Regions from separate parts of the Streptomyces sp. NPDC013157 genome, predicted to be linked through region 2. Evidence: riboswitches for the same ligand, from Rfam matches in the RefSeq annotation. Region 2 holds a riboswitch; each other region holds the start of a gene.
What was found. A riboswitch is a leader RNA that binds a small molecule or an ion and turns the genes downstream of it on or off. The one in region 2 is predicted to bind cobalamin.
Positions count from the first base shown of each region.

Region 1: another riboswitch for cobalamin. It lies ahead of ACFY6U_RS08230 (CbtB-domain containing protein); the one in region 2 lies ahead of ACFY6U_RS16075 (cobalamin biosynthesis protein).
Region 3: another riboswitch for cobalamin. It lies ahead of ACFY6U_RS47855 (ribonucleoside-diphosphate reductase subunit alpha); the one in region 2 lies ahead of ACFY6U_RS16075 (cobalamin biosynthesis protein).

Region 1 covers NZ_JBIBAK010000002.1:621,741-631,995, forward strand. Annotated here, with positions in the region: gene ACFY6U_RS08215 (BTAD domain-containing putative transcriptional regulator) at 1-167, shown strand, start outside; gene pgm (phosphoglucomutase (alpha-D-glucose-1,6-bisphosphate-dependent)) at 195-1,835, opposite strand; gene ACFY6U_RS08225 (CbtA family protein) at 2,107-2,862, opposite strand; gene ACFY6U_RS08230 (CbtB-domain containing protein) at 2,885-3,106, opposite strand; cobalamin riboswitch at 3,143-3,284, opposite strand; gene ACFY6U_RS08235 (enoyl-CoA hydratase/isomerase family protein) at 3,301-4,407, opposite strand; gene ACFY6U_RS08240 (hypothetical protein) at 4,559-4,756, opposite strand; gene ACFY6U_RS08245 (EfeM/EfeO family lipoprotein) at 4,841-6,037, shown strand; gene efeB (iron uptake transporter deferrochelatase/peroxidase subunit) at 6,034-7,269, shown strand; gene ACFY6U_RS08255 (phospholipase C) at 7,483-9,288, shown strand; partial or broken gene ACFY6U_RS08260 (multicopper oxidase family protein) at 9,505-10,255, shown strand, end outside.
Region 2 covers NZ_JBIBAK010000004.1:612,295-622,549, forward strand. Annotated here, with positions in the region: gene cobN (cobaltochelatase subunit CobN) at 1-1,207, opposite strand, end outside; gene ACFY6U_RS16070 (cobyric acid synthase) at 1,204-2,736, opposite strand; gene ACFY6U_RS16075 (cobalamin biosynthesis protein) at 2,733-3,674, opposite strand; cobalamin riboswitch at 3,774-3,916, opposite strand; gene ACFY6U_RS16080 (hypothetical protein) at 4,101-4,328, opposite strand; gene ACFY6U_RS16085 (anion permease) at 4,347-5,603, opposite strand; gene ACFY6U_RS16090 (lysozyme) at 5,779-6,537, opposite strand; gene ACFY6U_RS16095 (class II aldolase/adducin family protein) at 6,734-7,468, shown strand; gene ACFY6U_RS16100 (alpha/beta hydrolase) at 7,561-8,688, shown strand; gene ACFY6U_RS16105 (hypothetical protein) at 9,075-10,255, shown strand, end outside.
Region 3 covers NZ_JBIBAK010000026.1:23,235-33,489, forward strand. Annotated here, with positions in the region: gene cyc1 (epi-isozizaene synthase) at 1-743, shown strand, start outside; gene ACFY6U_RS47835 (cytochrome P450) at 740-2,119, shown strand; gene ACFY6U_RS47840 (helix-turn-helix domain-containing protein) at 2,159-3,124, opposite strand; gene ACFY6U_RS47845 (hypothetical protein) at 3,218-3,460, shown strand; gene ACFY6U_RS47850 (ribonucleotide-diphosphate reductase subunit beta) at 3,373-4,380, opposite strand; gene ACFY6U_RS47855 (ribonucleoside-diphosphate reductase subunit alpha) at 4,380-6,755, opposite strand; cobalamin riboswitch at 6,877-7,037, opposite strand; gene ACFY6U_RS47860 (GNAT family N-acetyltransferase) at 7,055-7,561, opposite strand; gene ACFY6U_RS47865 (ATP-binding protein) at 7,727-10,255, shown strand, end outside.

The sequences.
Region 1 (10,255 bases), on a different contig from region 2:
CCGACCTGCACCGGCTGCTCGGCGAGGACCGGGCGGCGGCCGAGGGCTACGCGCTGGCCGAACGCACCGCGCTCGCCTGGGGTTCGGCCCACCTCGCGGCCGACACCCGCCGGGCCGCGGCGGACCTGGCCGAGACCCGGGCGCGCCGCCGCACCTTCGCGACCTGACGACCCGGCACCGGGCCACCCCCGTCGTCAGCCGCCGAGCGCGGTGTCCACCACCGCCTTGGCCTCCTCCTGCACCCGGGCCAGGTGGCCGGGACCCTGGAAGGACTCGGCGTAGATCTTGTAGACGTCCTCGGTGCCGGACGGGCGGGCGGCGAACCAGGCGTTCTCCGTGGTCACCTTGATGCCGCCGATCGCCGCGCCGTTGCCCGGAGCCTCCGTGAGGACGGCGGTGACCGGCTCGCCCGCCAGGGTCTCGGCGGTGACCTGGGCCGGGGAGAGCTTGGCGAGGAGGGCCTTCTCCTCGCGGGTGGCGGGGGCGTCGATGCGGGCGTAGGCGGGTTCGCCGAAGCGGGCGGAGAGGTCGGCGTAGTGCTCGGACGGGGTCTTGTCCGTCACGGCCGTGATCTCGGAGGCGAGCAGGGCGAGCAGGATGCCGTCCTTGTCGGTCGTCCAGACCGAGCCGTCCCGGCGCAGGAAGGAGGCGCCGGCCGACTCCTCGCCGCCGAACCCGATGGCACCGCTGACGAGTCCGTCGACGAACCACTTGAACCCGACCGGGACCTCGACCAGTTGACGGCCGAGGTCGGCGGCGACCCGGTCGATCATCGAGGAGGAGACCAGGGTCTTGCCGACGCCGGCGTCCGCCGCCCACTGCTCGCGGTGGCGGTAGAGGTAGGAGATGGCGACGGCGAGGTAGTGGTTGGGGTTCATCAGGCCGGCGTCGCGGGTGACGATGCCGTGCCGGTCCGCGTCGGCGTCGTTGCCGGTGGCGACGCGGAACTCGTCCCGCTTCTCGATCAGCGAGGCCATCGCGTACGGCGACGAGCAGTCCATACGGATCTTGCCGTCCCAGTCCAGCGTCATGAACCGCCAGGTGGGGTCGGTGTACGGGTTGACCACGGTGAGGTCCAGGCCGTGCCGTTCGGCGATCCGGCCCCAGTAGGCGACGGAGGCGCCGCCGAGCGGGTCGGCTCCGATGCGCAGCCCGGAGGCCCGGACCGCGTCGAGGTCGAGGACGCTGGGCAGGTCGTCGACGTAGACGCCCATGAAGTCGTAGCGGCCGGTGGTGGGTGCGGCGAGCGCGCGCTCGTACGGGATGCGCCGTACGTCCTTCATCCCGCCCGCGATGATCTGGTTGGCGCGGTCCTGGATCCAGGAGGTGGCGTCGGAGGCGGCGGGGCCGCCGCTGGGCGGGTTGTACTTGAAGCCGCCGTCGGCGGGCGGGTTGTGCGAGGGGGTGACCACGACGCCGTCCGCGAGACCGGTGGTGCGGCCCCGGTTGTGGGTGAGGACGGCGTGCGAGACGGCGGGGGTGGGGGTGTAGCCGTCGGCGCTGTCGACGAGGACGGTGACGCCGTTGGCGGCGAAGACCTCCAGCGCGGTGACCTTGGCGGGCTCTGACAGGGCGTGGGTGTCCGCGCCCAGGAAGAGGGGGCCGTCGGTGCCCTGGCCGCTCCGGTACTCGCAGATGGCCTGGCTGGTGGCGGCGATGTGGTCCTCGTTGAACGCGGTCGTCAGCGACGATCCGCGGTGTCCCGAGGTGCCGAACGCCACCCGCTGGCCCGGGTCGGACGGGTCGGGGTGCAGCGCGTAGTAGGCCGTGACCAGCCGGGCCACGTCGACGAGGTCCTCCGGAGCCGCCGGCCGGCCCGCTCGCTCATGCGGCATGAGTCCACTTCCTCCGCAGTCGTTGATCGATCGCTGGCCGCCCATCTTTCCTTGTCAGCGGCCACGAACGCGAGTACGGCACCGGCCGCGCGCCGAAGACACGGCGGGTTCACGACCGGTTCACAGCAGGGGTACCGCGGCGGGCGGGCGCTGTTCGAAGACGTCCGTCCACGGCTCGTAGCCGAGGTGAGCGAACGCGGGAGGGCCCCCGGACGGTTCCGGTGGGCCCTCTCGTGTCGTTCGGTGTCGCCGTGGTGTGGCGCGGTGCCGGTCAGTGCGGAGCGGCCACCGTGCGCGCGGCGGCCGGCGCCTTCGCCGGCTTCGGGTTGAGGACGCGCTCGGCCAACTCGCCGAACAGCAGGCCGAATCCGCCCCACAGCACTGCCTGGATGGCGAGCGCCGAGAGCCGGAACCGCCACAGCAGGGTGGCCGGGAAGTCCTTCGGCACCTCGTTGACGACGGGGAGGAACTGGTAGGCCAGCCCGATGACGACCGCGAACGCGGCCACCGCGAGCACGGTCGCCCACCAGGTGCCCAGCCGCGGCTGGAGCCGCTTGCCGAGGATGGCGGCGGCGACCGCGAGGAGCACGCTGAGCAGCATCATCAGGAAGTACAGCGTGGTCCGCTTGCCGATGGTGTCCGGGTCGCCCACCGACGGCGGGTTGGCCGGGTACTTCAGGAACGGCACCACGTACACGGCGGCCAGGGCGCAGCCGGACAGCAGCAGCGCCGTCCCCCGCGCCGAGAAACGGCCGACGCGGCCGAGGGCGAAGCAGTAGGCCAGGGCAGCGATGCCGCCGAAGGCGACCCCGTAGACGAGGACACCGGTGGCCAGGCCTGCGGTGGACTGCAGGGAGCGGGAGACGACCTCCATCTCGTGCTCGTGCGCGTGGGCGTCCTCGAAGCTGATCGCCTTGTCGACGTTCGGCTCACCGAGCAGGTAGGCGACGACGAGGGCGAGCAGGCCGGCGGCCAGGCCGGCGAGCATGCCCCGCACCAGGAGGTTCCGGACCGTTGCGGAGTTCATGGGGGGTACGGCGTCCCTCGCGTCAGTGGCAGGGGAAGCCGAGCAGGTGGCGGGCGTCGTGCACCCACTCGTGGACGTCCGTGCCGCTGAACACGGAGGTGGCGCCCTGCTCGGCGCCGACGAAGTAGAGCAGGATCAGCATCAGGATGCCGAAGAAGACCGCCCAGGGAGCTATCGCGGACAGCGGCAGCTTGGCGGGAACGGCGGGGGTGTTGGCTGTCGGCGGAGCGACGGTCTGCGCCATGGCAGGACCTCCTCTGGGAGTTCGCGTCCCAACTCGGTGGTGCACAGGACGACGGCCACGGGTCTGACTCACGAGCAGCCCGGGGGCTCTCGCATACAGTGGCGCGACCGTTCCGGATTCCCACCGGCTTCCGTCTCGCCGTCGTCGATATCGGACAGACCGTACCGCGTGTCAGGGGCACGGCCAAGACCGCGTCACCAGGCGTGATCTTCGTCTCGCGCCTGGTGGGCGGCCGGTGGGGCGGATCGGGCGGGTGGGGCGAGGCCGAGTTCGCGTTCGCCGAGCGGGGCGAAGAAGCGGTCGACGTCGGCGTCGGCGACCTCGGCGAGGGTGGCCGGGGACCAGTGCGGGGTGCGGTCCTTGTCGACGACCTGGGCCCGGATGCCCTCCACCAGGTCGTGGGTCGCCAGGGTTGCGCAGGAGACGCGGTACTCCTGGTCCAGGACCCGCTCCAGCGAGCCGAGTCGCCGGGCCCGGCGCAGCGCCGCCAGCGTGACCTTCAGGGCGGTGGGCGACCTGGTGAGCAGGGTGTCCGCCGTCTCCTTCGCCGCCGGGTCGCCGTGCGCGAACAGCCGCTGGACGATCTCCTCGACGGTGTCGGCCACGTAGCAGGCGTCGATCCACGCCCGGTGCCCGGCCAACTCCCCGTCGGGCGCCTGTCGTACCTGCCGGGCGAGCGCCTCGGGTACGGGCAGGCCGGCGAGGTCGGCGACGAACGCGGGGATCGAGCCGGACGGCATGCAGTGGTCGGCGAGGCCGCAGAGCACGGCGTCGGCGGCCCCGATCCGGCCGCCGGTCAGAGCGAGATGGGTGCCGAGTTCGCCGGGCGCACGGCCGAGCAGATACGTGCCGCCGACGTCGGGCACGAAGCCGATCCCGGTCTCCGGCATGGCGATCCGTGACCGCTCGGTGGCGATCCGGACGCTGCCGTGCGCCGAGACACCGACCCCGCCGCCCATCACGATGCCGTCCATGACCGCGACGTACGGCTTCGGGTACCGGGCGATGCGGGCGTTGAGCCGGTACTCGTCCCGCCAGAACGCGGCCGCGGCCGACCCGTCGCCGTCCCGGGCGTCGTCGTGGACGGCACGGATGTCCCCGCCCGCGCACAGGCCGCGCTCCCCCGCGCCGCTGATGACGACGGTCTCGACGGCGGGGTCGTGCTCCCACTCCGTGAGCGCCTCGTCGATGCGGCGCACCATGGCGTGGGTCAGCGCGTTGATGGCCTTCGGCCGGTTCAGCGTGAGGTGCGCGGCCCGTCCGTCGACGTGCAGCAGGACGTGTTCCTCGGCGCCGGTCATCCGGACACCTCCGCCGGGCCGCGGGCCACGATGAGGCGCATGATCTCGTCGGTTCCTTCCGGGACGGGTGGACGCGTGGGTCACGGACGATCTTCTCGTGTCCGTCGCGTCCCCAGCACGCCGACCCGTCGAAGGGCGTGCCGCTCGGTGGTCAGGGGCGGCGGCCGGCGGCGACGAAGGGGGCGCCGAAGAAGCGGAGTCGGCCGGTGTCGGCCTCGGCCTTCCAGAAGGCGGTGACGGGGCCTTCGGTGACTGGCGGTGCCCGTGTCCTCTTCAGGCCGGTCCGGCCCGGTACCGAACGGGCGGCTCCGCTGGAGGTCCGGTGAACCGGCAGGGAACTCTTGGTCATGGGTTTCCCTGGACGGCCGTTCGAGTACAAAGGGCTGCCTAACATGAGGCGATCACGAACGGTACGAACCCCCGGGAGCTCGGGATGGTGTTGTCCGGCCTCAGCTGGAGGTCGTTGCGTCCCTGGGCGGTCGTCGGTGTCGCCGTCGTGTGCCTGGTGGCCGGAGTTCTGGCGCTCACGCACGACTCACGCCCCGCGCACGCCGACCCGGCCGCGCTGCCGCACACCACCGTGGAGGTGTCCGCCAGCCGCTGCGGCCGGGGGTGGAGCGCGCCGGTCTCCGGTGTCCAGGTCTTCGACCTGCACAATCCGACCGACGGGGCCGCCGAGGTGCTGCTGGAGGACCCGAAGAGCCGGGCCGTGTACGGCGAGGTGGAGGACATCGGGCCCGGAACGACCCGCGAGCTCACCGTCCGGCTCGGCAAGGGCGCGTACGCGTTCAAGTGCGTGCCCGACGACGCCGACGCCGTCACCGGGCCGACCGTCCGGATCGCCAGGGGCAGCAGCGGGCCGGCCGCGGCCCCGGTCACCGAGCACGATCTGATCCCGCCGGCCCTCGCCTACCAGAAGTGGGTCGGCAGCGGCCTGTCCGACGTCGTACGGCTGACGGCCGCCCTGCGGGACGCGATCGACCGCGGTGATCTCGCCGCCGCCCGCACCGCCTGGCTGCCGGCGCACCTGGAGTACGAGCGGCTGGGCGCCGCGTACGACGCCTTCGGCGACGCCGACGGCGCGATCAACGGCACGGACGCGGGACTGCCCGGCGGGGTGCACGACAAGGACTTCACCGGCTTCCACCGGATCGAGTACGGACTGTGGCACGGCGAGTCCGCCGCCGGCCTGCGCGGCCCGGCCGCCGGCCTGGTGAAGGCGGTCACCGCGCTGCGCGACGACTGGGCACAGACCCGGATGGACCCCGCCCAGCTGGGGCTGCGGGCGCACGAGATCCTGGAGAACACGGTGCAGTTCGAGCTGACCGGCCGTACCGACTACGGCAGCGGCAGCAACCTCGCCACCGCCCGCGCCAACCTGGACGGCACGGTGGAGGTCATGTCCCGGCTGCACCCGCTGCTGGCCACCCGGTACGCGGATCTGGCCGGTCTGGAGAGCGAGCTGAAGCAGGCGGGCACGGTGCTCGACGGCTTCGATCGCGGCGGCACCTGGACAGCGCTGGGGAAGCTCGGCCACCGGCAGCGGGAGGACGTCGACGCGGTCCTCGGCGACCTGGTGGAGCGGCTGGCGCCGGTGGCGACCCTGTGCGACCCGCGGAGGACGGTATGAGCGCGAACCAGACGGGCGGCAAGGGCGGAGTGGGCCGCCGCGGGTTCCTGCGCGGCGCGGCCCTCGCGGGGGCCGGGCTGGCCGCGGGCGGCGCGGCCGCCCCCAGCAGCACGGACACCACCGCCCCCGGCACGATCGCTCCCTTCCACGGCGCCCGCCAGCAGTCCGCGATCGCCCCGCCCCGCCGGACGACCGTGTTCACCTCCTTCGACGTCACCGCCGGGAGCCGCGCCGAGCTGACCGAACTGCTGCACACGCTCACCGACCGCGCCCGCTTCCTGGCCTCGGGCGGCACCCCGGACCCGGTGGGTGTCACCGCGCCGCCCGCCGACTCGGGAGTCCTCGGTGAGCGACTGCCGTCCGGTGCGCTGGCGGTGACCGTCGGCGTCGGCGGCTCGCTCTTCGACGACCGGTTCGGGCTCGGGAAACTGAGACCGCGTCGGCTGACGGCGATGCCGGCGTTCCCGGACGACGACCTCCGGCCCGAGTGGTGCCACGGCGACCTCAGTTTGCAGTTGCACGCGGACGACACCGACACCGTGCTGCACGCACTGCGCGACATCGCCCGGCACACCCGGGGCGGCATGCAGGTCCGCTGGCGGCTGGACGGCTTCACCAGCCCGCCCCGCCCGTCCGGCACCCCGCGCAACCTGCTGGGCTTCAAGGACGGCACCGCCAACCCGGAGACCGGCAGCGCCCGGGAGATGAACCAGCTGGTGTGGGTAGGCAAGGACTCCGGGGAACCGGAGTGGGCGGTGGGCGGCAGCTACCAGGTGGTCCGGCTGATCCGCATGCTGGTGGAGTTCTGGGACCGGGTCTCGCTCAGCGAGCAGGAGCGGATGTTCGGCCGTTCCCGTGAGTCCGGGGCACCCCTGGACGGCGACGCCGAGCACGACACGCCTGATTACGCCGACGACCCCAAGGGGGACGTCATCCCGCTGGACTCGCACATCCGGCTGGCCAACCCGCGCACCCCGGCCACCGCCGACCAGCGGCTCCTGCGCCGTGCCTACAACTACGACCGGGGCATGGACAGCAACGGCAACCTCGACATGGGCCTGCTGTTCTGCTGCTACCAGCAGGACCTGGCCCGGCAGTTCGAGACCGTGCAGAAGCGGCTGGTCGGGGAGCCGCTGGCCGACTACATCTCGCCGTTCGGCGGCGGCTACTTCTTCGCCCTGCCCGGGGTGCGGGACCGCGACGACTGGTACGGCCGCGCTCTGCTCGCCTGAGCTTGTTCGAACAACTCCGCGGCAATTCCGTAGCCCAAACGGTCAATACACCGTCAAGGTTTGCCCCAGCATCCCTGACCCGGTGTTCATTCACCCGCCATCATGGCTCCGCCGGAGCGCCGGGAAGCGGGCGAAGCATCCCTGGTTGTACGACGCAGTGACGTTCATGCCCGGAGGGGAACCAGCATGGCCAGCACAGGAAGACGAACGGCGATGAGGAGCCTCGGCGCTCTCGCGGGGGCCGCCGCGCTCACGGTCCTCGGAGGCACCGCGCCCAGCTGGGCCGCCGTACCCGCCGGGCACAGCGGCGGCTCGTCGACCGCGACCCCGATCAAGCACGTGGTCGTGCTGTTCGACGAGAACATCTCCTTCGACCACTACTTCGCGACCTACCCGAAGGCCGCGAACACCGACGGCACGAAGTTCACGGCGTCCAAGAAGACCCCGAAGGACATCGACACCGTCGCGCACGCCGGGCTGCTGACGAAGAACCCGAACCAGTACGCGCCCAAGCGGCTCTCCTCGTCGCAGGCGATGACCTGCGACCAGAACCACTCCTACGGGCCCGAGCAGCTGGCCTACGACGGCGGCAAGGCCGACCAGTTCGTGCAGAACACCGAGGTCGACAAGTGCTCCGGCGGCCTGTTCGGCGAGCCGGGCCTGGTCATGGACTACTACGACGGCAACACCGTCACCGGTCTGTGGAACTACGCCCAGCAGTACGCCCTCAACGACCGCTCCTACAGCTCGGTCTACGGCCCGTCCACGCCCGGCGCGCTCAACCTGGTCTCGGGTCAGACGCACGGCGCGATCTCGGTGGACTCGGTCACCGGCAAGCAGACGTCGACGCCGGACTCGTACGCCATCGCCTCCCCGAACGCGAAGGGCGTCGGCACGGTCGTCAACGACCCCGACCCGGCCTACGACGACTGCTCCGACAAGGACCACACCAGCACCAGCGCGCTGGCGTCGCTGCAGGGCAAGAACATCGGTGACCTGCTCAACTCCAAGAAGGTGACCTGGGGCTGGTTCCAGGGCGGCTTCCGTCCGTCCACGGCCTACAACGGCACCTCCGGCTCCTACGCCAAGTGCGACACCACGCACACCAACGTCGGCGGCGCCTCGGTGGTCGACTACAGCCCGCACCACAACCCGTTCTCGTACTACAAGTCGACGTCCAACCCGCACCACGTGGCGCCGAAGAACGTGAACGAGATCGGTCACAACGGCCGGGCGAACCACAACTACGACCTGACCGACTTCACCGCGGTCGCCAAGGCGGGCAAGCTCCCGGCCGTCAGCTTCCTCAAGGCCGGTGAGTACCAGGACGGCCACGCCGGCTACTCCGACCCGATCGACGAGCAGCACTTCCTCGTCAACGAGATCAACACCATCCAGAGCTCGCCGCAGTGGAAGTCCACCGCGATCGTCGTCGCCTACGACGACTCCGACGGCTGGTACGACCACGCGTACGCCAAGCCCCGCAACGGCTCCGAGGACACCACGGTCGGCTCCAACGGCAAGGCCCTCGACAGTGCCGCCTGCCAGTCCGGTCCGGCCGCGTCCGGCGGCTACGCCGACCGCTGCGGCCCCGGCACCCGGCAGCCGCTGCTGGTCATCTCGCCGTACAGCAAGGTGAACAAGGTCGACCACACCCGGACCGACCAGTCCTCGATCACCCGCTTCATCGAGGACAACTGGCACACCGGCCGCGTCGGGGACCACTCCTTCGACGCCACCGCGGGCTCGCTGGCCAACATGTTCGACTTCCGGCACCCGAACGGCAAGCAGGTGCTGCTGAACTCGGACGGCTCCGTCAAACGCATCGGCCCGATCCGCCACGTCGCCGCGGTGACCACCCGCATCACCCCGGGCCCGGCGATGGTGAACACGGCCGCGACGACCGACTCCGGCCGGTTCCCGGCCCTTCCGGTCAGCCTCGGTGCGGGCGCCCTGGTGGCCGCCGGCGCCACGGGCACGTACCTGACGCTCCGCCGCAGGCAGCGCACCGCCGGCTGACGCCCCCCGCTCCGGCCCGCTCGGCACGGTCCTCCTCCCCGGACCGTGCCGAGCGGCGTTTTCGCGCCCGTGTCCGCACCCGTGTCCCCGACCGGGAACTGGTCGGAAATATTCACCCTTTCGGGCGGAACGGGGCATTCCTGGAACGTCGGCCCTGCCTCGGGAGTCCTGTGGGGTGAAAGGAACGAACCACAGAACACACGGGGGTGTTCGATCTTGACCGACATCATCGACAGGATCACCGAGAGCGGCGCGGGGGAAGCGGCGCCGACGCCCGAGGAACTGGCGCCCTATGTGGCGCCGTTGCCGGTTCCGCCCGACCTGGGTCCGGCTGCACCCGCAGCTCCCGCCGACCCTGATGTGGGGGTACGACGGGCAGGTGCCGGGTCCGACCATCGAGGTCCGCCGCGGACAGCGCGTCCGCATCGCCTGGACCAACCGGATCCCCGAGGGCAGCGACTATCCGGTCACTTCCGTGCAGGTGCCGCTGCGCACGGACGGCCGTCCGCAGCCGAACACCGAGCCCGGCCGCGAGGGCGTCGAACCCGACAAGGACGTCGCCGCCCTGCCCGAACGACCACCAGGCGGTGCAGTGGTGGTACCACGACCACGCCATGAACATCACCCGGTGGAACGTGCACACCGGCCTGTACGGCACCTACCTGGTCCGTGAGGACGAGGAGGACGCCCTCGGGCTGCCGTGCGGGGAGCGGGAGATCCCGCTGCTGCTCGCCGACCGGAACCTGGACACCGACGAGGACGGCCGGCTGCTGCACAAGACGGTGATCGTCCAGCAGCAGAACCCGGAGACGGGCAAGCCGGTCACCACCCCGTTCACCGGCCCGTACACCACGGTCGACGGCCGCATCTGGCCGTACGCCGAGGTGGCCGACGGCTGGTACCGCTTCCGGCTCGTCAACGCCTCCGACGCGCGCATCTACGAGCTCGTCCTCGTCGACGAGGACGG
Region 2 (10,255 bases):
ACTGCTCCTCGGTCAGCCACTCGACGTCGTGCCCACCTGCCTCGATGAGACGGTGGATCAACTCGTCGCCGCCGGAGGGGTACTCGGTGACGCCGTACCCGGCGTCCTTGAGGGCGTCCAGCACCCGCACCGCGGACGCGGGCGTGTCCAGGCCGACCGCGTTGCCGACCCGCGAGTGCTTGGTCGGATAGGCGGTGAAGACCAGGGCGACGCGTTTCTCCGCGTTCGGCTTGTGCCCCAGCCGGGCGTACCGCACGGCGATTCCGGCGACGCGTCCGGCCCGCTCGGGGTCGGCGACGTACACCGGGACGTCGTCCGGCCCCTGCTCCTTGAAGGAGAAGGGGACCGTGATCAGCCGTCCGTCGAACTCCGGGATCGCGACCTGCATCGCCGCGTCCATGGGGGACAGGGCGGCGTCGGACTCGTCCCAGGCCGCGTGCGAAGAGGTGAGGCAGAGCCCTTGCAGGACAGGGATGTCGAGATCGGCGAGAGCGCCGATGTCCCAGGCCTCCTCGTCACCGCCGGCCGAGGCCTGGGAGGCGTGGGTGCCGCCCGCGGCCAGGACGGTGGCCACCAGCGCGTCGGCCCCGGCGAGGATCTCGTACAGCCCGGCGTCCGCCCCGCGCAGCGAACCGCAGTACACCGGGAGGGCGTTGGCGCCGCGCGCCTCGATCGCGTCGCACAGGGTGTCCACGAAGGCGGTGTTGCCGCTCAGTTCGTGGGCCCGGTAGAAGAGCACCCCGACGGTCGGGCGGCCTTCGACCAGCGGACGCTCGCCGTGGACGCCGTACTCGGGCATCTTCTGCGGCTCGTCGAACCCCTCGCCGGTCAGCAGCACGGTGTCGGAGAGGAACCGGGCCAGCTCGGTGAGGTTGGCGGGGCCGCCCTCGACGAGGTACCTGAGGGCTTCGGCCACCACACCGGCGGGGACCGACGACTCGGCCATCAGCTCGGCGTCCGGCACCGCCTCGCCGCCGAGCAGCACGGTCGGGATCCCGGTGGCCTTCAGGGCGGCGACCCCGTCCTCCCAGGCGCGCTTGCCGCCGAGCAGCCGTACGACGGCGATGTCCGCGCCCGCGACGAGCGCGGGCAGCTCCTCCGCGACGCCGACGCGCGTCGGATTGCCGATCCGGTAGTCGGCACCGGAGGCGGCCCGGGCCGCCAGCAGATCGGTGTCGGCGGTCGACAACAACAACACAGTGCTCATGCGGGCGCTCCCGGTGGGATGAAAGGCAGTCCTTGCGGCGCGCCCGACTCGATGAGCCGCCAGAGCGCGTCCGTGTCCGCGTGCTGTTCGATCAGGTCGCCGAGCCGGTCGAGCTGCTCCTCGCGCAGCGCGGCGAACGAGGTGTCGGGGGCCGGTACGAACCGGCGGCCCGCGGCGGCCGCCACCTCGCGCAGGAAGGCCCGGCGGAAACCGTCCGACTCCAGGGAGCCGTGCCAGTGCGTGCCCCAGGTCTGCCCGACCCGGCAGCCGTCCAGGCTGTGTCCTCCGTCATCAGAGATGAAGGCATCGCCGCCGACGACTTCGGCGACCCCGTGATGGATCTCGTACCCCTCGACCCGCTCGCCGAGTGCCGTCCCCTCCGGCCGGGTAAGGATCTTCTCGGGGGCGAACCGCACCCTTAGGGGCAGCACCCCGAGACCCTCCACCCGCCCCCGCCGGCTCTCGACCTCGTCCTCGATGTGCTCCCCGAGGATCTGGAAGCCACCGCAGATGCCGAGCACCGGCCGCCGTTCGGCGGCCCGGCGCCGCAGCGCTTCGGCCAGCCCCCGCTCCCGCAGCCACTCCAGGGCGCGGACCGTCCCCCGGGTGCCGGGGACGATGACGAGGTCGGCGTCGGCCAGCTCCTCCGGCCGGTCCACGAACCGCACCACGACGCCCGGTTCGGCGGCCAGCGCGTCCACGTCCGTGAAGTTGGACATCAGGGGGATCGCACAGACGGCGACCCGCAGGACGTCCTCCCCGACGGGCGGGGCGACGTTCGACTCGCGCACGGTCCCGCGCAGGGAGACCCGGAGGCCGTCCTCCTCGTCGATGCCGAGGCCGTGCCGGAAGGGGAGGACGCCGTAGGTGTGCCGCCCGGTGAGCCCGTGGAGCATGTCGAGGCCCGGCTCCAGCAGCGAGACGTCCCCGCGGAACTTGTTGACGAGGAACCCGGCGACGAGGGCCTGGTCCTCCGGCGAGAGCAGCGCCACGGTCCCGAAGAACGAGGCGAAGACACCGCCGCGGTCGATGTCACCGACGACGAGCACGGGCAGCCCGGCATTCCGGGCGATCCCCATGTTCACGATGTCGGTCCGGCGCAGATTGATCTCCGCCGGACTGCCGGCCCCCTCACAGATCACCGCGTCATACGTGCCCCGCAACTCGGCGAGACAGTCGAGCACGGTCCCGAGCAGCTTCTGCTGCCGCCCGCCGTGGTAGCCGCGCGCGCTCAGTTCGCCGACGGGCTTGCCGAGCAGCACGACCTGACTGCTCTGCTCGCCGCCGGGCTTCAGCAGCACGGGGTTCATGAGCGCGGTCGGCTCCACCCGGCAGGCCTGCGCCTGCATGGCCTGCGCCCGCCCGATCTCGGCACCTTCGCGCGTGACAAAGGAGTTGAGGGACATGTTCTGCGCCTTGAACGGCGCGACCTTCACACCCTGCCGCACCAGCCACCGGCAGATACCGGCGGTGACCACACTCTTCCCGGCGTCGGAGGTGGTACCGGCGACGAGGAGGCCACCGCTCATGACGTACGTCCCTTCGCGACGAGGCGCGCGGCGACGGTCACGCCGAGCGCGAGCAGACCGACACGACGGGAGAGCCGCACCGCCCGCCCGATGTCCGCGACCTCCACGGCCCGCCCCTTCTGGTTCAGCACGGGCCGGTGCTCGACCCGCCCCGCATACGACAACGTCCCCCCGAGCCGCACCCCCAGCGCCCCCGCGAACGACGCCTCCACGGGCCCCGCGTTGGGACTCGGATGCTTCGCCGCGTCGGCCCGCCAGGCCCGTACGGCCCCCCGCCGTTCGTCCCCGGCCACCGCGGCCAGCACGGCGGTGAGCCGTGCCCCCGGCCACCCGGCCAGGTCGTCCAGCCGCGCGGAAGCCCACCCGTACCGCCGGTACCGGGCCGACTTGTGCCCCACCATGGCGTCCAGGGTGTTGACGGCCCGGAACCCCACCAGCCCGGGGACGCCGGCCACGGCTCCCCACACCAGCGCGCCCACGACCGCGTCGCTCGTGTTCTCGGCGACCGACTCCACGACCGCACGGGCGATCCCGTCGGCGTCCAGGGCCTGCGGGTCCCGTCCGCACAGATGCGGCAGCCGGGCGCGGGCGGCCTCGACGTCGCCGGCCTCCAGGGCCCGCCCGATGCCGCGGGCCTCGCGCGCGAGCGAAGTACCGCCGACCACGGCCCAGGTGGCCGCGCCGGTGAGGACCACGGACGCGGCGGTGGACGGTCGTACGATCCGCTGGGCCACGGCACCCAGCGCCACGGCGCCGCCGGCGCACACGGCGGTGTGCAGCGCGCCCCACCCGCGGTGGTCCCGCCACAGCACCCGCTCCACGGCCCCGGCCACCCGTCCGAACACGGCGACCGGATGCCCCCGGCGCGGATCGCCGAGCAGCAGATCACCGAGAAGGCCGGCGGCGGCGCCGTACGCGAAGACGCGATCGGCACCCATCGGCTCAGCCGGCCGCGGGGTCGGGAACGGGCCGGGTACTCAACCTCGATCGGCAGCCGCGCATGGCGTTATGTCCTCACTCAGGGTGTCCGCGCCCTGGTTCGACGAGACCGGCGGTGAGAGTTCCTGGCTCCCGGGGATTGCTACCCCGGTGACAGTGGCGGGACCGCGCCGGATTCACACCGGCTTCCTCTCTTGCCGCCGTACATGGCTCCGGAAGTCCACCACGCCCCCGGAAGACCCGTCAACCTGGCGTTGACCTGCGAGGGGAGTGTGTGGGAAGGCCCACACCAGTTGCCCGGCGGGGCCTGTGGGGCATGCCGAAGGCTCCTCCCCGGGGGATGGAGAGGAGCCTTCGCGGTGCCGACGAGGCCCTTTGTATCGGGCCTTCGAGCGACGGGCCTTCTCGTGTCAGGCCTTCTCGTGTCAGGCCTTCGCCACGATCAGGTGGATGCCGTACGCCACGGCCGCCGCGCAGGCCGCGAAGCAGAGGTAGGCGGCCGTGACGGCCAGGGCCGCGGAGCCGCCCTGGGCGGTGGCGCGTTCGCGGGCGGAGAGGCCCTTGATGCCGAGGGTGAAGAGGGTCACCAGGCCCACGGTGGCCACGAGGCTGACGCCGAAGACGGAGCCGATGGCTGCCCAGTCGATGTTCATGTCGGTTCTTCCTCGGGGTCAGACGGTGGCGGCCGGGTCGGGCGCGGGAGCGGCCGGGGCGGAGGTGGAGGCAGGGGCGGGGATGGTGGCGGTCAGGTCGTCCGTGACCGCGACCGTGCCCGCGGGCGGCGGGGTCACGGCGGCGATCGCCGTGGTCACCACACCGGCCGGCTCCTCGGTGCCGACGACGTTGCTGCTGTCCACGACCTCGCGGCGGGAGAGCTTCCAGATCGCGGCGCTGGAGGCGACGAGGAAGACGGCGACGACCGCCGTACCCCAGTCGCCGAGGTCCGTCACGGACTCGGCGAGCGCGCCGACCAGCGCGGCGGCGGGGAGGGTGAGCACCCAGGCGACCATCATGCGGGTCGCGGTGGACCAGCGGACCGTGCCGCCCTTGCGGCCGAGGCCCGCGCCCATCACGGAACCGGAGACGACGTGCGTGGTGGAGAGGGAGAAACCGAGGTGGGAGGAGGCCAGGATGGCGGTGGCCGCGCTGGTCTGGGCGGCGAAGCCCTGCTGCGGCTGGAGGTCGGTCAGGCCCGTGCCCATGGTGCGGATGATCCGCCAGCCGCCGATGTAGGTGCCGAGCGCGATGGCGAGGCCCGCGGAGAGGATGACCCAGGTGGGAGGGTTCGAGCCGGGAGCGATGGCACCGCCCGCGATCAGCGCGAGGGTGATGATGCCCATCGTCTTCTGTGCGTCGTTGGTGCCGTGCGCGAGCGAGACCAGGCCGGCGGAGGCGATCTGGCCGGCGCGGTAGCCCTTGCGGGTGGCCTCGTCCTCGGCGTTCTTCGAGAGCGTGTAGGAGAGGCGGGTGGAGAGCATCGCCGCGAGGCCGGCGACGACGGGGGCGGCGACCGCCGGGAGCAGGACCTTGGTGACGAGCACGTCGCCGTGGACCGCGCCGAAGCCGGCGGAGGCGACGGTGGCGCCGATCAGACCGCCCATGAGGGCGTGCGAGGAACTGGAGGGCAGACCCACCAGCCAGGTCACCAGGTTCCACAGGATGGCGCCGACGAGGGCGGCGAAGATGACCTCGGGACGAATGCCGTTCTCGTCGACGAGACCCTTGGAGATCGTGTTGGCGACCTCCACCGAGAGGAAGGCGCCCACCAGGTTGAGCGCGGCGGACATGGCCACCGCGATCTTGGGCTTGAGCGCACCGGTCGAGATGGTCGTGGCCATCGCGTTGGCGGTGTCGTGGAAACCGTTCGTGAAATCAAACGCGAGTGCGGTTACCACCACAATCGCGAGGATCAGCGAGAAGTTTTCCATTTACCCAGGCAATCTTTCGAGGTCATTGGCTGTTGGACCGTAGGCAACCTGAATGAACGGAAGGTGAACTGGGGCAGTCCTGGTGGTGTATGAGATCGACTTTCGGGGTGGCCGTGGGCGGGGTGGGGCGAGGCCGCCGTCCCGGTTCCGGTCCGGCGGCCCAGTCGCCCGTTGGTCAGAGGCCCAGGGCGAACGACTTCAGCCGTCCCGCCGACCCGTTGAAGAGATTCTGGTCACCCGGCAGGCTGCCGCTGTTGTCGTACTGCCAGAAGGTCCACGACGACCATCCGGCCGGCAGTGTCCCGGCGTCCGCGGAGCCGTGGCGGGCGATCCACAGCGCGTGGTCGGCGGCGAACGCGCTGCTGCCGCCGGTGCAGAGGTCCCACCAGTTCGTGGTCGTGTAGATCACCGGCCGCCGGCCGGTCTCCCGCTTCAGTTCGTCACTGAAGGACCTGATCCACCGGACCATCCCGGAGTGGCTCAGCCCGTAGCACCGGTGCTTCTTGTCGTACGGGTTGTACTCGACGTCGAGCGCGGGCGGCAGCGTCCACCCGTCCGCCGTCCAGGTGCCGCCGTGGCCCACGAAGTACGCGGCCTGCCGGGCGCCCGACGACTTGTCCGGCAGGGCGAAATGGTACGCGCCCCGCCTGATGCCGGCCTCGCGGGAGCCGTTGTACTGCTGGTCGAAGTACGGGTTGCGGTAGGTGGTGGACTCGGTGGCCTTGATGTAGACGAACCTGGCGCCGTTCGCCCTGGCGCTCGTCCAGTCGACGTTCTTCTGGTGCGAGGAGACGTCATGCCCCTTCGGCAGGCTCGCCGCGGACGCCGGTGTGCCGGCGAACGCGGTCGCGGTGCACGCGAGGGCGAGCGCCGCCACGGACGCCGCGAGGGCGCGGACGCGGTGGCGGGACGGCGGAATACGGTCACGGGCCATGTTTCCCCCCGGAATGGCGACGTGTACGAAAAATCGTCCAGAGATTATTGGAAGATCGGCGTATCCTCGGCGATCTTCAGCCAAGCCGGGAAATGGAACTCTTTGTGGCGGTTTGCGCTCTACTGGATTCGGGACGTCCGGCCTAAAGTGCCCTGCCGCGCAGGCCGGTTGGGGCGTCGCCTGACAGGATCGGGCCATGGTTGAGCAGCGGCGGGACGAGCGCGACGGACGGGACGGACGGGCCGGCGCACAAGGTGTGTCGGAGCCGCGAAGGCGGGATGTACGCGCGGAGGAGGCGGACGCCTGGCTCGAACTCGTCGCCACCGCCCGCCGCACGGTCTCCGACGGACTCGTCGTCGGCACCTCCGGCAACGTCTCGGTCCGCGTCGGCGACACCGTGCTGGTCACACCGTCGGGTGTGCCCTACGACCGGCTCGCTCCGGACGACGTGACGGGCGTGGACCTCGCCGGCCGCCAGGTCCTCGGCACCCTGGTCCCGACCAGCGAACTGCCGATGCACCTCGCGATCTACCGCAGCACCGACGCCGGGGCCGTCGTCCACACCCACGCCGTCCACGCGACGGCCGTCTCCACGCTCGTCCCCGAGCTGCCGGCGATCCACTACATGTCCGCCGCCCTCGGTGGCGCCGTCCGGGTTGCCCCGTATGCGACGTACGGCACCCACGAGTTGGCCGAGAACATGCTCCGCGCCCTGGCCGACCGCTCCGGCTGCCTCCTCCAGAACCACGGCACGATCACCTACGGCACCACCCTGACCCAGGCCTACGACCGCACCGCCCAGCTGGAGTGGATGTGCCGCCTGTGGCTGACGGCGTCCGCGGTCCCGGGCCTGACCCCGACCCTGCTCTCCCCCGACCAGGTGACGGAGGCGGGGGAGAAGCTGAGGGGATACGGGCAGCGGGAGGGGTGAACCCCGGCCGGGCGGGAAGGCGGATCCAGTGGCTTCGTCGATTTCTCCCTCCTCCACTGGCCGACACCGGAGTCCGCCCGGACACTGGACAGGTGCGCCCAGTCAAAGTCACGGTCGCTGCCGTCGGTGCCGTACTCGCCGCCGGTGCGGCCGGTGTGGCCGCGGGGCGGTTCGCCAGTGACGCCGCGCTGAAGGCACCGCCCGGCCGCCCCCTGCCCACCGAACCCCGGCTCACCGTGCACGGCACCGCGGCCGGCCGCATCACCCTCACCCGCGACCTCGCCTCGCTGCGCCCCGGCACCTACGGCCTGGCCGGCGACGGCTCGCACGCGGTCGTCGGCGCCGTCCTGGAGTCCGCCGCGAGCACCGCCGACACCGTCGTACGGCGGCTGGAGCGGGTGACCCACGGCACCTTCGAGACCGGCGACCCGGCCTGGCTCACCGCCAACGTCCACGTCGGCAACCCGGGCACGGCCCTGGGCCTGGAGTACGCCGACATCGACCTGCCCGGCGAACTCGGCCCGCTGCCCGCATGGTTCGTGCCCGGCCACCGGGACACCTGGGTGATCGCGGTGCACGGCCTCGGCACCACCCGCGAGCACCCCATGAACGTCATGGCGTTTCTGCACGCCCGGCGCCTGCCGGTCCTCGCCCTCGCCTACCGCGGCGACCTCGGCGCCCCGCGACCCCCGGACGGCCTGAACCACCTCGGCGAGAGCGAGTGGCGCGACCTGGACGCGGCGATCCGCTACGCCGTCCGCTACGGCGCCCGCCGCGTCGTCCTGCACGGCTGGTCCACCGGCGCCACCATGGCGCTGCGCGCCGCCGCCCACTCGGCACTGCGCGATCGGATCTCCGGGCTGGTCCTGGACTCCCCGGTACTCAGCTGGGAGGCCACCCTGCGCGCCCTCGCCCAGGCCCGGCACACCCCCGAACCCCTGCTGCCGCTCGCGGTACGCGCCGCCCAGGGCCGAGTCGGCCTGCACGCCGACCACGCCGCCGACCCCGTCGACCCGGAACAGCTGACCGTGCCCACCCTGATCGTGCACGGCCCGGACGACACGGTGGCCCCCTGGGTGTACTCCCGCAGGCTCGCCGAGCGGCGCCCCGACCTGGTGGCCCTGCACACCGTCCCGGACGCCCCGCACGGCGCGATGTGGAACGCCGACCCGGAGGAGTACGAGGAACGGCTGCGCCGGTTCCTCACGCCCCTGATGTGACGGTGCCCCGGCGCACGCGCCCCGGCGCACCCTCTGTCGAGCGGTCGCTGACGAGCGCGTCCGGCATCCGCCGGCACCCCCGATGTGATTCTTCCCGCACCCGCCGGCCCTTCCCCTCCGCGGCCGCGGCCGCTCCCCGTCCCAAGCCGGAAACCCCGGTTCCGGCCGGTCCCGGAGGTTCCGTTTAACGCCGTACCACTGGCCTGAACATGTCTCCTCGCCTCGCCTCGCACCCCGTGCGTTGGCCAGTCCCGTCGCCCGCCGTGACATTCCGTTTGGGTTTTCGGACCGTCAACCGGAAGACTGCACCCGTGACGTCCCGTATCCCGCGCGACTCAAGGCTTCGACTCGTCCGAACGCGACCCCTGGCCGCCGCCCCCCGAGCGATGAACCAGCGGCCCGCGCGCCGCCCCGCACCCCGCCCGCCCGAGGGCACCCCGGCCCCTGCCGAGCTGGCCAGAATGGCACGCTCCGGCCTGGCCGGCGCGGCCCGCGTCGCCCACTGGGCCGACACCGCCCTCGGGCCGGGCAGCGACGGCGCGACCGCCGACGGCAAGGCCACCCTCTCCGACGCGTCCGCCGAACGCGCGTCCGACGACCTGGGCCTGACCGCCGCTCAGGTCCGCGCCGACTGGGACACCGCCCGCCTCGCCGGTCTGGTCGAGGTGCACGGCGACAGCGCGCGCCCCGGCTGGCGCCTGCGCGCCTGGGACCGCGACGACAGCGCCGTGCTGCGCGGCTGGGTCGCCCTCTTCGACGCCTGGTCGCTCGCCCACCCGGAGCCCGCCGAGTTCGAGGCGGCCGCCGTCGCCGAAGTCGTCTCGGCCATGCCCCAGGTGCTCTCCTTCCTCCAGCTGTCCGCCGGTCCCGTCCCGGTCGAGCAGCTTCTGGACCTGCTGGGCCAGCGGGTCACCGAACTGCGCACCGAGCGCTGCGAGGTCCCCTACGACACGGAGAACGGCACCGGGACCGCCAGACCGCTCGCCGCCGTGCGCTCCGCCGACGCCGACCCGGCGGACCACGCCCCGGCCGAGGACCCGGCCCCCGCCGACGAGGCCGAGCTCGCCCCGCTCCTCGACTGGTCGCTGCACGCCCTCGCCTCCGTCGGCGCGCTGACCTACGGCGACGGCCAGGCCACCCTCACCCCGCTGGGCAGCTGGGCGGTCTGGGTCAAGCTGGAGCAGATCTGCGTCGCCGCGCAGAGCCCCGCCGGCAACATCGAGGTCGCCGCCGAGGAGATGCTGCGCGGCTGCGCCCAGCTGCGCCCCAACGCGGCCCGCGCCGAGTACCGCGCCTGGCTCGCCGCCCGCCCCGTCGGCGGTGCCGTCACCGAGCTCGTCGACGCCGCCCGCGGCGAAGACGCCCTGCTGCGCGGCCTCGCCTTCGAGGCGCTGCGCGTCGTCGGCGCCCCCGCCGAACCGGACGTCCGCGCGGTCGTCGACGAGCCGACCCTGCGGCCGTACGCCCTGCTGTGGCTGGCCGAGCACGACGGAGTCGACCCCGAGGACGCCCACGAGGTGCTCACCCGGGAGGAGGCCACCTGGCTCTGGGTCGACACGGCCGCCGC
Region 3 (10,255 bases), on a different contig from region 2:
GACGGCTGCGGTTCCGGCTGCACGCGGCCCTCGACGCGCCCCTGCACCACCTGCACCACCCGGACACCCTGGTGGCCGGGTTCGCCGACAGCATCGCGCGGCTGTACGCGTTCCTGCCGGGGACCTGGAACCAGCGGTTCGCCCGGCACTTCCACGAGGTGATCGAGGCGTACGACCGCGAGTTCCGCAACCGCACCTCGGGTCACGTTCCCGGGGTCGATGAATACCTGGCCCTGCGGCGCCTCACTTTCGCCCACTGGATATGGACGGACCTGCTGGAGCCGAGCGCCGGGACCGAACTCCCGGACGCCGTACGGAAAAACCCGGCGTACCGTCGGGCGGCGCTGCTCAGTCAGGAGTTCGCCGCCTGGTACAACGACCTCTGCTCGCTGCCGAAGGAAATAGCGGGCGACGAGGTCCACAATCTCGGAATCAGTCTCGTCACCCACGAGGGAATGAGTCTGGAGCAGGCGGTCGAGGAACTCAGGCGACGCGTCGAGGAATGCATCAGCGAATTCCTGGCCGCCGAACGGGCCGCACTGCGGTTCGCCGAGGAACTCGACGACGGCACCGTGCGCGGAAAGGAACTCGGTGGCGCCGTCACGGCCTGCGTCGGCAATATGCGGAACTGGTTCAGTTCCGTCTACTGGTTCCACCACGAATCCGGCCGTTACATGGTCGACAGCTGGGACGACCGGTCCACGCCCCCGTACGTCAACAACGAAGCGGCAGGTGAGAAATGACCGTCGAGTCCGTGAAGCCCGCGACCGCGGAGGCTTCCGAACACGCTGAACTGCGCGAACCGCCCCTGGCCGGCGGTGGGGTGCCGATCCTCGGGCACGGCTGGCGGCTGGTCCGCGACCCGCTGGCCTTCATGACCCGGCTGCGCGCCCACGGCGACATGGTCCGCCTCCGGCTCGGCCCCAAGGAGGTGTACGCCGTCACCACCCCGGAGCTCACCGGCGCCCTCGCCCTGAACCCCGACTTCATCATCGCCGGCCCGCTGTGGGAGTCCCTGGAGGGGCTGCTCGGCAAGGAGGGCGTCGCCACCGCCAACGGCCCCCGCCACCGGCGCCAACGCCGCACCATCCAGCCCGCGTTCAACCTCTCCGCGATACCCGCCTACGGGCCGGTCATGGAGGAGGAGGCGCACGCGCTGACCGAACGCTGGCAGCCCGGCTCCACCGTCGACTGCACCTCGGAGTCCTTCCGGGTCGCCGTCCGCATCGCCGCCCGCTGCCTGCTGCGCGGCGACTACATGGACGAGCGCGCGGAGCGGCTCAGCGTCGACCTCGCGAGCGTCTTCCGCGGTATGTACCGGCGGATGGTCATACCACTCGGCCCGCTGTACCGGCTGCCGCTGCCGGCGAACCGTGAATTCAACCGGGCGCTGGCCGATTTGCATCTCCTCGTCGACGAGATCGTCGCCGAGCGCCGGGCATCTGGTCAAAAGCCGGACGATTTGCTGACGGCATTGCTCGCGGCGAAGGACGAGAATGGCGACCCCATCGGGGAACAGGAGATCCACGACCAGGTGGTCGCGATACTCACCCCCGGCAGCGAAACAGTCGCCTCCACGATCATGTGGCTGCTCCAGGTCCTCGCCGAACACCCGGAACACGCCCGGAAGGTACGGGCCGAGGTCGAATCCGTGACGGGCGGTCAGCCGGTCGGTTTTGAGCACGTGCGCCGTCTCACCCACACCAACAATGTCGTCGTCGAGGCGATGCGTTTGCGGCCGGCCGTATGGATATTGACGCGGCGGGCCAAGGCCGACACCGAACTCGGTGGCTATCGCATTCCGGCCGGGGCCGACATCGTCTACAGCCCCTACGCCGTCCAGCGCGACCCGCACTCCTACCCCGGGCACCTCGACTTCGACCCGGACCGCTGGCTGCCGGAGCGGGCGGGGGACGTGCCCAAGTACGCCATGAGCCCCTTCAGCGTCGGCAACCGCAAATGCCCCAGCGACCACTTCTCCATGACCCAGCTCAGCCTGATCACCGCGGCCCTGTGCGCCAAGTACCGCTTCGAACAGGTCCCCGGGTCGAACGACACCACCCGGGTGGGCATCACCCTGCGTCCGCACCGGCTGCTGCTCGCACCCGTGCCCTGGTGACCTGCCCACCGGCGGGTCACGCCTGATACCGGCGCGCGCTCAGGCGGCCTGCGGGCCCCGGAACGCGCGCCGGTAGGCGTTCGGCGTCGTACCCAGCGACTTCACGAACTGGTGCCGCAGCGCGGCCGCCGTCCCGAACCCGGTCCGGCTCGCGACGGCGTCCATGGTCTCGTCCGTCCCCTCCAGCAACTCCTGCGCCAGCAGCACCCGTTGCCGCAGGATCCAGCGGTACGGCGTGGTGCCGGTCTCCTGCTGGAAGCGGCGGGCGAAGGTGCGCGGGGCCATCAGGGCGCGGGCGGCCAGCTGCTCGACGGTGACCTCCTCGTCGAGGTGCTCCGTCATCCAGGCCAGCACCCCGCCGACCGTGTCGCAGGGGCCCTCGGGCAGCGGGCGCTCGATGTACTGGGCCTGGCCGCCGTCCCGGTGCGGGGGCACCACCATCCGCCGGGCGATCTTCCGGGCGACCTCGGGGCCCTGCTCCTTGCGCACGATGTGCAGACAGGCGTCGATACCGGCCGAGGTGCCCGCCGAGGTGATCACCGGGTCCTCGTCGACGTACAGCACGTCCGGCTCGACCCGGGTGCGCGGATACCGGCGGGCCAGCAGCTCCGCGTGCCGCCAGTGCACGGCGCACCGGCGCCCGTCGAGCAGCCCGGCCGCGCCGAGCACGAAGACGCCGGAGCAGACGCTGAGCACCCTGGCGCCCCGGTCCACCGCCCGGCGCAGCGCGTCCAGCAGCTCGGGCGGGTGCTCCCTGGTGACATTGGCCTCCGAGGCCGGCACCGCGATCAGATCGGCCTCTTCGAGGCGGTCGAGGCCGTACGGCGTGGAGACGGTGAGGCCGGGCACGTGGGTGCCGAGCGCGGGCCCCTCCGCCGAGACCACCGCGAAGTCGTACACCGGCAGCCCCTCGTCGGAGCGGTCGAGGCCGAAGACCTCGCAGACCACCCCCAGCTCGAAGGGGTGCACACCGTCGAGGAGCACCGTGGCCACGTTCGTCAGCATGCTGCCAGTGTGCCTCGCCGCTGGCAGTAATTCGAGGGTGTGTGGCAGTGCTGCCACTCACGGTAAGGAGTCTGCGGCGCGACAGTGGTGTCCATGAACGGAAACCAGATCGAAGGTCTCGTCGGAATGGTCCTGGTCCTCGGCATCCTGGTCCTCATGGCCCTCCCGTCCGTGCTCGGCGTCCTGCGCGACAGGCGCATCGACCGGCAGATCAGGGAGGCCCACGAGGACCGCGGGGAGCGGCAGCCTCAGAAGTCCTCGTCCAGGTCGACGGTGCCCTCCACCGCCACCTGGTACGCGGACGGGCGGCGCTCGAAGAAGTTCGTCAGCTCCTGAACGCCCTGCAGCTCCATGAAGGAGAACGGGTTCTCCGAGCCGTACACCGGGGCGAAGCCCAGGCGGCCGAGCCGCTGGTCGGCGACGCACTCCAGGTACTGGCGCATCGAGTCGGTGTTCATGCCGGGCAGGCCGTCACCGCACAGGTCCCGCGCGAACTGCAGCTCCGCCTCGACGGCCTCCCGCAGCATGTCGGTGACCTGCTGCCGGAGCTCGTCGTCGAAGAGCTCCGGCTCCTCCTTGCGGACGGTGTCCACGACGTCGAACGCGAAGCTCATGTGCATCGTCTCGTCACGGAACACCCAGTTGGTGCCCGTGGCGAGACCGTGCAGCAGACCCCGGCTGCGGAACCAGTAGACGTACGCGAAGGCGCCGTAGAAGAACAGGCCCTCGATGCACGCGGCGAAGCAGATCAGGTTGAGCAGGAAGCGGCGGCGGTCGGCCTTGGACTCCAGGCGGTCCAGATTCTCCACCGAGTCCATCCACGTGAAGCAGAACTCGGCCTTCTCGCGGATGGAGGGGATGTTCTCGACCGCCGCGAAGGCGGCGGCGCGGTCCTCCGGGTCGGGGAGGTAGGTGTCCAGGAGCGTCAGGTAGAACTGGACGTGCACGGCCTCCTCGAACAGCTGCCGGCTCAGATAGAGCCGCGCCTCGGGGGAGTTGATGTGCTTGTACAGCGTCAGCACCAGGTTGTTCGCCACGATCGAGTCGCCGGTCGCGAAGAACGCGACCAGCCGGCCGATCAGGTGCTGCTCCATCGGGGACAGCTTCGCGAGGTCGGCGACGTCGGAGTGGAGGTCGACCTCCTCCACGGTCCAGGTGTTCTTGATGGCGTCCCGGTAGCGCTCGTAGAAGTCCGGGTAGCGCATCGGGCGGAGCGTGAGCTCGAAGCCGGGGTCGAGAAGGTTCTTGCTGGACATCACTGGCAGGCCTCGCAGGACTCGGGGTTTTCCAGGGAGCAGGCGACGGCGTCTTCGGGGGCCGCCTGCTGGACGGGGACGGTGGCTCGGGCCTGGGCGGCGCGGGCGATCCGGGTCGCCGGGCGCGAGCGCAGGTAGTACGTCGTCTTCAGGCCCGACTTCCAGGCGTACGCGTACATCGAGGAGAGCTTGCCGATGGTCGGCGTCTCCAGGAAGAGGTTCAGGGACTGGGCCTGGTCCAGGTACGGGGTGCGGGCGGCGGCCATGTCGATCAGGCCGCGCTGCGGGATCTCCCAGGCGGTGCGGTAGAGGTCGCGCACCTCCTGCGGGATCCAGACGAAGTCCTGCACCGAGCCGTTGGCCTCGCGCAGCGCCTCCCGGGTGCGGGCGTCCCAGACGCCGAGGTCCTTGAGGTCCTGCACCAGGTAGGAGTTGACCTGGAGGAACTCACCGGACAGCGTCTCGCGCTTGAAGAGGTTCGAGACCTGCGGCTCGATGCACTCGTACACGCCCGCGATCGAGGCGATGGTCGCGGTGGGCGCGATGGCGAGCAGGAGGCTGTTGCGCAGGCCCGTGGTCGCGATCCGCGCGCGCAGCGCCGCCCAGCGCTCCGGCCAGGTGAACTCGACGCCGTAGTGGTCGGGGTGCAGCACACCCTGCGCGGTGCGGGTCTTCTCCCAGGCCGGCAGTGGACCGTTGCGCTCGGCGAGGTCGGCGGAGGCCTCGTACGCGGCGAGCATGATCCGCTCGGCGATCCGGGTGGAGAGGGCCTTCGCCTCGGCGGAGTCGAAGGGCAGCCGCAGTGTGAAGAAGACGTCCTGGAGCCCCATCGCGCCCAGCCCCACCGGCCGCCACCTGGCGTTGGACCGGCCGGCCTGCTCGGTCGGGTAGAAGTTGATGTCGACGACCCGGTCGAGGAAGGTCACGGCGGTGCGGACGGTCTCGTCGAGCCGCTCCCAGTCGATGTCACCGGCCGTCGTGTCGACGAACGCACCGAGGTTCACGGACCCCAGGTTGCAGACGGCCGTCTCGCCGTCGTCCGTGACCTCCAGGATCTCCGTGCAGAGGTTGGAGGAGTGGATGACATGACCGGGGGTGGCCGTCTGGTTGGCGGTCCGGTTGGCCGCGTCCTTGAACGTCATCCAGCCGTTGCCGGTCTGCGCGAGGGTCCGCATCATCCGGCCGTACAGGTCGCGGGCCGGGATGGTCCGGCGCGCCAGCCCCGCCGCCTCGGCCCTGCGGTAGGCCGCGTCGAACTCCTCGCCCCACAGGTCGACGAGTTCCGGTACGTCGGCGGGGGAGAAGAGCGACCACGGCTCGTCGGCGTTCACCCGGCGCATGAACTCGTCCGGGACCCAGTGCGCGAGGTTCAGGTTGTGGGTGCGGCGGGCGTCCTCACCGGTGTTGTCGCGCAGCTCCAGGAACTCCTCGATGTCGGAGTGCCAGGTCTCCAGGTAGACCGCGGCGGCGCCCTTGCGCCGGCCGCCCTGGTTCACGGCCGCGACCGAGGCGTCCAGCGTCTTCAGGAACGGCACGATGCCGTTGGAGTGCCCGTTGGTGCCGCGGATGAGCGACCCGCGCGAGCGGATGCGGCTGTACGACAGACCGATGCCGCCGGCGTGCTTGGAGAGCCGGGCGACCTGGTGGTAGCGGTCGTAGATCGAGTCCAGCTCGTCCTTCGGGGAGTCGAGGAGGTAGCAGGACGACATCTGGGGGTGCCGGGTGCCGGAGTTGAAGAGGGTGGGGGAGGACGGGAGGTAGTCGAGGCGGCTCATCAGCCCGTAGAGCGCGGCGACTTCGTCCACCGACCTGACGGTGTCGTCCTCGGCGAGACCGGCGGCGACCCGGAGCATGAAGTGCTGGGGCGTCTCGATGACCTTGCGGGTGATCGGGTGCCGGAGCAGGTACCGGCTGTGGAGCGTACGGAGGCCGAAGTAGCCGAAGCGGTCGTCCGCGGCCGGGTCGACGAGCGCGTCGAGGCGGGCCGCGTGCAGCCGGGCGAACTCGGCGGTGCGGTCGGCGACGAGGCCCTCGCGGTGGCCCACCGCCACGGACTCGGCGAAGGACGTCACGCCCTGCGAGGCGGCCTCGGCGCGGATGGAGACGGTGAGCAGACGTGCGGCCAGCCGCGAGTAGGCGGGGTCCTCGGAGATGAGACCGGCGGCGGCCTCGGTGGCCAGCTCGCGCAACTCCGACTCGTCGGCCCGCGCGGACCGCCCCCGCAACGCGGCGGCGGCGACCCGGCCGGGGTCGGCGTCGGGGAGGTCGGCGGTCAGCTCGGTCAGGGTCCGCAGCAACGCGGTACCGGGACCGTCGTCCGCCGCGGATTCCGCAGAGCTGGTCGCTGAAGCCGGGTCGGCTGGCGCGATGGTCACGTGGGGCTCTCCCTCGCTGGGCACGGGCCTGGCGGAGGGCAGGGGGCAGCACGAGCGCGCGGGCACGCGTCGAGACCCTGGCCCACTCCACGAGGCCCGGACGTCAGAACGCCCGAACCGGGTGGCTGGGCGTGCTGTCGGCAGGTCCTCGGACTGACTCCTGTGCACGAACATGCACAAGTACACCGTTGCGGGACAGTTCCGGATTCACACCGGATTCCCCTGCGGCGACAGCGAGCATGAGCATACATCTGGTGCCGGGCCGCGATGCCACCCCCAGATGTTGTGTCGTGGCGGTGTCAGAGCGTCAACTCGTAGGTGAGGAGAGTGATGTCGTCCAGGTGCGGCACGGGATTCCAGTCGCGCTCCGGTGTGCGGACGAAGCCGAGGCGCTCGTAGAGCCGGTGGGCGGTGTGCATGGCGCGCTGGCTCGACAGGACGACGGCCGTGCAGCCGTCCGTGGCCCGGGCGCGGTCGATGCAGGCGCGGACGAGAGTCTCGCCGGCACCTCGGCCGCGGGCCTCGTGTGCGACCGCGAGCGCCCTGATCTCGGCCTCGCCGGGGCGGGCGATGTCGGCGATCGGGCCGGGGCCGGGGACGAAGGTGACGCCGCCGAGGAGCCTTTCGCCCTCCACCGCCACGAGCACCTCGGCGGCGGCCGCCCTGCTCGCCACGTCCTTCAGCACGGGCAGGTACGCGTCGCCCTCGCCGTAGTCGAGGAGGCCGTCCCGGAGGTAGGCCTGGGCGGTGAGCTCGCCGAGTGCGGCGTGTTCGGTGGGGTCCACGGGCCGGATCGTGATGTCCATGGTGCGAGTCTGCCGGACTCCCGCATGCGGGAACCTCCCGTTTTCCCCGGTGGGGCGCCCGGGTTGCGGGCTGTGCCGGGAGTGCTTCCATGGAAGGAGGTGCCGGTGCCCGCGGGGGCCCTTCGTTCCGAGAACCACTCCGGGAACGCGCAAGGAGAAGGCACCATGACAAGGGTCGTCCGTCACCCGCCCGGCAAGGAGCAACCGCGCGACGCGCCGATGGCGACACTGGGCCTGCGGCGCGCGGGCAACCGGGTCGGAGCCGGTCTCGTGGGCCGCTGGCACGCCCTGACGATCCGTATGGAGGCCCACCGCGGCGCCACCCGTCCCAGGAAGTGGCACCGGTGGGTCTCCTACGCCAACGTCACCAGGGCGATCTGGATCGTCGCCGTGCTGGCACTGCTCGCCTGGATCGTCGAGGGGCTGTACATCCTCTTCAGCGGCAGTACGACCTGGTTCGAGGGATGGCGGCGGCACAACGACGTCGGCTTCGAAACCGTCATCAAGTTCGTCGGTCCGATCCTCGCCGCCTCCGTCGCCGCCGCACTGTTCCTGTTCTGGTGGTACCGCTGGACCAAACGGCGTTATCTCGCCAAGGCGCTGCGGGATCCCCGCAAGCTGGTGCCCACCGCCGGCCCCGACACCGCCGAGATCGTGGGCAGGGACGAGGTCGCGCAGGTCATCGCCGAACGGCTGCGGGAGCGCGACACGCGTCGGCCCTATCTGCTGGTCGGCGGCGTCGGCGCCGGCAAGACCGCCGTCCTCGTACGGCTCACCGAACTCCTGGCCCACCAGAACGCCGTCCCGGTGCCGATCCGGCTCCGCGACGCGGTGGACGGTGCCGACCTCAACTTCGAACTCCTGGCCAGGCGGCGCTTCGCGGACGAGGCGCCCAAGGGCATCCTGGCGCGCACCAAGACCGACCGGGTCTGGCAGCAACTCCTCGCCGACGACAAGCCGGTCGTCCTCGCCGACGGTCTGGAGGAGGCCCTCCTCGACGACGGCCACCAGCAGCAGAACCGGGACAACATCATCCGCCGGGCCATCGAACGCGCCCACGAGGAGAAGCTGCCCCTGGTCATCGCCTCCCGGCCGCACAGTCCGCTGGAGAACACCTCGGCCGCGATCGTCGAACTGGAACCGCTCGGCGAGGAGGCGGCGGTGCGCTTCGTCGAAGCCGGCGTACCGGAGGGCGACGAGCGCCGGGTGGACTGGATCGTGGAGACGGCGGAGGTCACCGAGTCGCCGATCTACCTCCAGATCGCCCGCGAACTCCACCGGCGCGGCGCCCTGGAACAGGACCTTCGGCACCACGATCCCCATCACCTGAACGCCCGCGGCCGCGACCGGGCCACCCTGCGGCTGTGGCTGATGGAGAGCTGGGCCGAGGCGTTGTGCGAGGGGAAGCTGCGGGAGGATGTCGCGCTGGCCCCGCAGGAGCGCCGTGACGCCCTCGAACTGGTCTCGGCCCTGGCCTGTGTCGGACTGCTCCAGGACAAGCTGGAGGTCGGCCTCCCGGAGCTGCTCGACCCGGAGGTCCTGCACCCGGGTCCGGCCCGGCGCGCCCTGGCCCTGGCGGAACGCGTCTGGGCCGACCGGACGTTCGACCACTACGGCAGACACGGCAACGCCCTCTCCGACTGGCACCGGCGGCAGATCTGGGACGCGCTGTGCGAACGGCTCGGCGACGAGGAACGCCGACGGCTGCGCGCGGGGAACCTGGACCAGTGCCAGGCCGGCCTCGCCCGTCTCGCGGCCCAGGCGGGCAGGCTCAAGCTGGTGGAGGGCTCCGAGCGAAGGGTCCGGTTCCCGCACAGCATCATCCAGGCCTACTTCGGCTACCGGCTGCTGAACCAGCTGGGGGAGCGGGGTGCCGGCCAACTGGTCGAAGAGGCGCTGCAGCCGCCCGGTCCCAGCCGGGAACTGCTCATCGCGCTGGTGCTGTTGTCCCGGGCACGGGAGGCGGGGCTGCCGGATCCGGGGAGCGGGATCCGGGCCGTCGTGCGCAAGAGCGTCGCCGACCGGGTCCGGCAGTCGACCGTCGGGGGCCGCACTCCCGCCCAGCGGCTGCGCGACGCCGCGAGCCGTCGCACGGACGATCCGAAGGCCCTCGACCTCTACGCCGCGGCCGTGGAGATCGAGAGCGCGGAGGCCGATCCCCGGCACCTGGGCGACATCGTGGCCGCGGTGCGCGCACGCTGGCCCGCCTTCAAGGGGGACCGGCGCACGCTGAGGGACGCCAAGCGCAGGCTGCTCAAGCAACTCGGAGCCGCGCTGCGCAAGGTGTCCGACCGGGTCGACACCACCCCGCTGTACTGGGAGCTCTTCGAGATCGGCATCGAGGAGTCCTCCTACTCCACCCGCCTGGCCCTCGCGCAGGAGTTCGGCGCCGGCGGCAACGCCGCGTTCGCCGTGATCCGCGAGCGGGTCGGTCTGAACAGCGACCCGGTGCGGGAGTACGAGGACCGGCTCGACAAGCTGAAGGCCTGGAAGCGGCGGGAGTACGAGACGTGGGCCAAGGACATGGGGCGTGCGAGGTCGGCCAGGTCGCTCTCGGGCACCGTGTCGACCGAGCGCGTCCGGCGGCTGCAGCAGGACCGCAAGGAGCTCAACGACCGCTACCGCAAGCAACGGGTCGGCCTGTTCCGGGAGTTCGTGATGCGGGCCTGGATGGTCCCGATGCTCCTGGGTTCC